2 regions of the Shewanella sp. 4_MG-2023 genome follow, and region 2 is predicted to be linked to the other one. Evidence: predicted binding sites of a transcription regulator. Region 2 holds the regulator's gene; the other holds the start of a gene.
What was found. Region 2 encodes MetJ, which represses methionine synthesis genes. Its sites were predicted from a motif close to TAGACGTCTAGACGTCTA; they were not measured.

Region 1 (3,217 bases), on a different contig from region 2:
TGCCTTGGCAATATCATCTGCATCTGCTTGGGTATTGGTTTCAAAAAGTCCTTTATGGGGCGTTAAGCCCATAGAAACCAGTTGATGGGTGGTCATATCAAAATAATGGGGTGACTCTTGCTGCACTACGGCAACCTTAGTGGCCAATTGTTTATGAGAAAAACCATTAATATTGTCGCCAAATAAGCTGATTTTGCCAGCATCAGGGGTGATATAGCGATACAAGCAGCGCAGTAAGCTGGATTTACCCGCACCATTAGGGCCAATAAGCCCTAGCATTTCACCACGTTGCAAGGCAAAACTGACTTGAGAAAGGATCTCATTGTCTGCAACTGACCAGCTTAGCTGATCAACTGTTAATGCCGCAGTAGTCAAGATACTACCCCTGCGGTTATCCAAGAGGCATGTTTAGCCACATCTGGGGTTTTAATACTGATCACGATACAAACTCCGCCTGAGTTACCCGCTCAAGTTGTTGTTAGGTGCTGCTAATTCAGCAAGAAAAACTAAGCTAGGTATCTGACTTAATGGCATTCATTAATCACTTATCTTACAAGTGATGAGATGCTATTTTACAGTTGCGGGTACAGTTCGAGCTAAACAGCATTTAGGCTAGTTCTCGATTCCCTACTCATTTAGCGAACCGCTTGATACTGGTGTTGCTTAAAGCATTTCACACAAGCACTCAACTGCAGCTAAATTGACTTAATTTGAAATTTTATTGCACTTAATAAATGCGGCTTATATTGTACGGTATATCTGCCTAAGTGAAGTTAGTTTTTTCTGCTAATTTTAGGCTAAAACTAATTATTCCAGTTTAAACGATAGACGGGTTTAGTCGATTTATCATCAGCTTCAGGCCAAAACACATCAATGGTTACCGTCGCGGCATAATCTATATTCAGTTGTCCATATAGCCCTTTACAGCGTTCAAGTCCTAACACCAAAGCGATAATATGACGGATAACTCCACCGTGAGTCACTACCAGAGCAGTGGCTGATGCTGTTGCCTTAGCACTATTAGCCTCAGCAGTATGAGCTTCAGCCAAGTTGTAAGCTTGCAAGGTTATTTGCGCAAAAGCCTGCGCCACCCTTTGTTCAAATTCAGCCATGGGCTCAGCTTGGGGCGCGCCATGCTCCCAAGGGTTATCCCAATAGGCGTCTAACGCTTTAGCGCTATGCTGATAAAGCTCTGCAAAGCTTTTTCCGTCCCACAAGCCAAAATCAATTTCCTGTAATTGAGACATTATCTCAACCTTTAAAGCTAAATCAGCACTCACTTGGTTTAACTGCTGCACTAATTCAGCGGCAAATTCATGGCAACGCACCAAAGGCGAACTGTATAGCTGCAGTGATGGCAAACAACCTAGTAGCCCTAGCTTAGCCGCACTCTGGTGCATGTTCGTTAGCCCCAAATCAGTTAGCGCCACATCGGTTTTACCCCGCAAAATACTGCCGCCCTCACATTGGCCATGGCGTAACAATATTATCTTAGCTTGCTTCATCTAAGGAGACTCCATCGGCCGTTTCAATTGGCTTATGTTTTTAGTGTGAGCAATGGGCTTGCTCTTACAATCTATTTAAACGTATTATGGACGTCTATACGTTTAAATGTCCAAACAAAATATTTTAAGATGAATTTTATTACAGGGGATTTCGCATTATTCTGCCCTATAAAAGCATAAATAAAGGTATGCTTATTTCATCTAAAACCGTTAACACAATCCACTAACTACTTAAGTTAGCGTGTTATTTAACGCTCGATTAAGTGATTAGCATAAAAGCAATTAAGGTAATACGTTATGGCGAAGTCGACTTCCTACAGTCAGGTACTTGAACAACTTACAAATACGCTAAAACAGCGCATAGTTATCCTCGATGGTGCCATGGGCACAATGATTCAAGACTACAAACTGGAAGAAGAAGACTACCGTGGTGAGCGTTTTAAAGACTGGCACTGTGACGTAAAAGGCAACAACGACATGTTGGTGCTAAGCCAACGCCAAATCATTAAAGATATCCACACTGAATACCTGTTAGCGGGTGCTGACATTATTGAAACCAATACCTTTAATGCCACCACGATTGCTATGGCCGATTACGACATGCAGTCGTTGTCAGCAGAAATTAACCTTGAAGGCGCCAAAGTTGCCCGTGAAGCCGCTGATGACGTTACTGCGCAAACGGGTATTAAACGCTATGTTGCAGGAGTGCTTGGGCCAACCAACCGCACTTGCTCTATCAGCCCAGATGTGAACGACCCCAGTTTTCGTAATATCAGCTTTGATGAGTTAGTCGAAGCCTATGTTGAATCAACCCGTGCATTAATTGATGGCGGCGCAGATATCATCATGGTCGAAACCATCTTTGATACCCTCAACGCCAAAGCCGCATTATTTGCCATCGAATTAGTGTTTGATCAAATTGATGATCGGCTACCTGTGATGATTTCAGGCACCATTACTGATGCTTCAGGTCGTACCCTAACTGGGCAAACCACCGAAGGCTTTTACAACTCACTGCGCCATATCAAACCATTATCCATTGGCCTTAACTGCGCCCTTGGCCCAAAAGAGTTGCGTCCCTACGTTGAAGAGTTATCACGGATTGCAGAATGTTATGTTTCTGCCCACCCTAACGCTGGCTTACCTAATGAGTTTGGTGGTTACGATGAAACCCCAGAAGAAATGGCCGAAGTGATCAGTGATTGGGCACGGGAAGGCATGCTCAATATTGTGGGTGGCTGTTGTGGTAGTACACCAGCGCACATTAGTGTTATTCGCGATGCCGTTATCAGCCATGAGCCACGTGTCATACCTGATATTCCCGTTGCCTGTCGCTTATCAGGGCTTGAGCCATTAACCATTGATGGCAACTCATTATTTGTTAACGTCGGCGAGCGTGCCAACGTTACAGGTTCAGCCAAGTTCCTGCGGTTAATCAAAGAAGAAAAGTTTGAAGAGGCCCTAGATGTCGTGCGTGAGCAAGTTGAAAACGGCGCACAAATCATCGATGTCAACATGGATGAAGGTATGCTTGATGGCGTCGAGTCGATGAAAAAGTTCTTGAACTTAATCGCCTCAGAGCCTGATATTTCCCGCGTGCCTATCATGATCGACTCATCAAAATGGGACGTGATTGAAGCTGGCCTTAAATGCGTTCAAGGCAAGTCGATTGTTAACTCCATTTCGATGAAAGAAGGTGAACAAGCCTTTAT
Region 2 (3,217 bases):
TAAAAGTTGGGATTTCACCTAAGTTTCAACGCATTGATACCTATCATTACAGTGCCAGTGCCAATAACTTTGATGTCGATGATTTTGATGATGATAAATATCGAAATGATGACAGCTTATTTAACCTTGATCTTGGGGTGGCTATTGAGCCAACAGAAAGCTTAACCTTAGGGCTGTCTGCTCGTAATTTATTCAGTAAAAAAATAACCACAGTTGAAGCTCAAGGACGGACATTTGAATACCAAATTGAGCCGTTAGTCACAGTGGGAGCTGCTTATGATTGGTCCAGAGTCACCTTAACCACGGATATTGATCTGGTGGAGCAAAGCCGTTTTAGCGAGTTTGATGCGGTGCAGTATTGGCGAGTGGGCGGTGAAGTTAAAGCCACTGACTGGCTGTTTTTACGCATGGGCTACCGCCATGACTTAAAAGATAATAGCGTAGATATTTACTCTTTCGGCACCGGCTTTGCCATCGGCCAAGCCTTTAAGCTGGATATGAGCGGCAGCTATGGTGATGATGCCATTGGCGCTGTGCTGCAAACTTCTTATCACTTTTAAGCGTTATCATTTTTAGCTGTCATCATTGTTGCATTTATATCTGCCACAAAAAGATGATCGACTAGCCTGCTGATAATTCAATTAACGACTTAAGGGTTAGCAATAATGCACTTAAGCTACATAACACCATAGTGGCGATGCGAGTCTTATTTTTATCAACCTTATTGGTTAGCTTTCCTGCGGCAATATTTCCGAGTATGACAGATGGCAATAGCATCAATGACAACCACAGATGCTTTGCTTCCACTAAGCCTGCAAGCATTAAAATAATCAGTGCGATCATTGAGCTGAAAACAAAAAAGATCGATAGCGCGGCTCTAAACTGCGGCGCATCTTTACCGGCTAATAAAATCGCTAATGGTGGCCCACCAATGGCGGCAATATTTCCAAATACCCCCGACAAGACACCTGCAATAAATAGCGAAAGCCGATTTACTGGCGCTGTGATCTTAAAAATACTCAGCAACACCGCTGCGCCGACAATAAAGGCAATGGCTAACCCCAGTACTGCTTGGGGGGCAAACAGTAATAAACCTGCGCCCATAAAGCCACCAGGTATTCGCCCCAGCAGCGCATATTGCAGCCCATTAAACTCCAGTTGAGTACGTTCACGCAATAAGGTCAATAAGGCGATGGAAAAACCCATCATAATCACAGGGGCTGGGACTAATTGTGAGTCGATGATATAGAGAAGTGGACTGGCAACAACCGCAAGCCCAAAACCGATAAGGCCTTGGGTTAATGCGCCTAGAAAAATGATAACCGATGCAAGCATCAAGGTCTGCGGATCGATAAATTCCATTGTCGACTCTTTAGGCGCAATACTGCAACTCACTCTCAGCTTGAGAGCTCGATGCGTTAAATGACGAGCAGTGTTTGATTAATTGAGCAGGCTTATGCTTTAGCGCAAGTACTTTAGCGCAAGTACTTCAGCGCTAGTCGCTAGCTTGACTTAATCAAGATCTTCCCACTCAATTCCCATGGCATCCATCAAAGCTTTTGCTTCAGATGGGATGCTATCAGGCCCTTCTTTTGATAAGTCACCGTCATTTGGCAGTGGTTGTCCAGTGTAGGCATGCAAAAATGCTTCACACAGTAGTTCACTATTGGTTGCATGACGTAAGTTATTAACCTGGCGGCGGGTACGTTCATCAGTCAATACTTTTAAAACTTTTAAAGGTATGGATACCGTGATTTTTTTAACTTGTTCATTTTTTTTGCCATGTTCGGCATATGGGCTGATATAGTCGCCATTCCATTCAGTCATTAACTCACCTTTATACGATAGATTCGTGGCAGATTTTAACCGCTAAATAATAACAGTCAAATTATTGCGGTTATTCTATAACGAATGGAAATAGATTTCTTTATGTTTAGACGTCTAAACGGCTGATTTGTATTGACGATGTGACTTAGCTTAGGTACATTTAGCCATCTAGACATCTCTTTAGTGTGTATTCTTTAGGAGTTTACAATGAGCAAACATCGCGCAGCTACGCTAGCAGTACGCCAAGGTATCGAGTCAGATACCCAATACGGCGCTGTAGTCCCGCCGATTTATCTATCAACAAACTATTCTTTTGATGGCCATAAAAACCCTAGAGAGTTTGATTATAGTCGTTCAGGAAACCCGACGCGCTGCGTGTTAGGTGAAGCCATTGCCAAACTTGAACATGGCGCTACTGGGGTGGTTACTTGTACCGGTATGGCTGCGATTACCTTGGTCACTAGTTTATTAGGCCCCGATGATTTACTGATTGTGCCTCACGATTGTTATGGCGGTAGTTACCGTTTGTTCACAAATCTTGCCAACAAAGGCCAATTTAAATTACTGGTGATTGATCAAACAGATGAGCAAGCACTCAGTGATGCGATTGCTCAGAAACCTAAAATGGTGTGGTTAGAAACGCCGTCAAACCCATTATTACGTGTTGTTGATATCAAAGCTATTGCTGAGCAAAGCCATAAAGTCGATGCCTTAGTTGTGGTTGATAACACCTTTTTATCGCCAATTTTGCAACAGCCATTAGAGCTAGGCGCTGATATCGTCATGCATTCCACCACCAAATATATCAATGGTCATAGTGACGTTGTAGGTGGCGCTGTGGTGGCAAAAGACCCTGAACTGGGTGAGTTACTACACTGGTGGTCAAACACCTTAGGGCTAACAGGCTCGGCTTTTGATAGTTACCTAACCTTACGTGGCATTCGTACTTTAGCTGTACGTATTCGCGAGCATCAAAAAAATGCTGAGCAAGTTATTGACGTACTTCAGGCCAGCAATCTTGTCGAAAAAGTGTATTATCCAGGCTTAAAAGACCACCCAGGTCACGATATTGCAGCTAAGCAACAACAAGGCTTCGGCGCTATGTTAAGTTTCGAACTTAAAGGTGGTGAAGCAGAAGTGGTCGCCTTTTTAAATGCACTGTCTATTTTCAGTGTTGCTGAAAGCTTAGGCGGAGTGGAAAGCTTAGTTGCCGTACCTGCAACCATGACCCATAGAGCAATGGCGCCTGCAGCACGGTATGAAGCTGGCATTAAAGATACTTTACTGCGACTATCTGTCGGGATTGAAGATGCTGAAGACTTGGTTGCCGATATTGAAGTAGGCTTAGCTGCTGTCGCTGCGCTTTAAGTTAATCTCCCTTGGCTATATT

Region 1: a site for MetJ is predicted at 1,593-1,610, ahead of metH (methionine synthase). Genes of this name have one in related genera too.

What each region holds. Positions count from the first base shown of each region.
Region 1 is NZ_JAUORL010000005.1:69,012-72,228, reverse strand. It holds gene Q4546_RS04005 (ABC transporter ATP-binding protein) at 1-375, opposite strand, end outside; cobalamin riboswitch at 493-665, opposite strand; gene Q4546_RS04000 (histidine phosphatase family protein) at 804-1,505, opposite strand; gene metH (methionine synthase) at 1,803-3,217, shown strand, end outside.
Region 2 is NZ_JAUORL010000023.1:65,462-68,678, reverse strand. It holds gene Q4546_RS13490 (conjugal transfer protein TraF) at 1-560, shown strand, start outside; gene Q4546_RS13485 (sulfite exporter TauE/SafE family protein) at 622-1,362, opposite strand; gene metJ (met regulon transcriptional regulator MetJ) at 1,513-1,827, opposite strand; gene metB (cystathionine gamma-synthase) at 2,035-3,195, shown strand.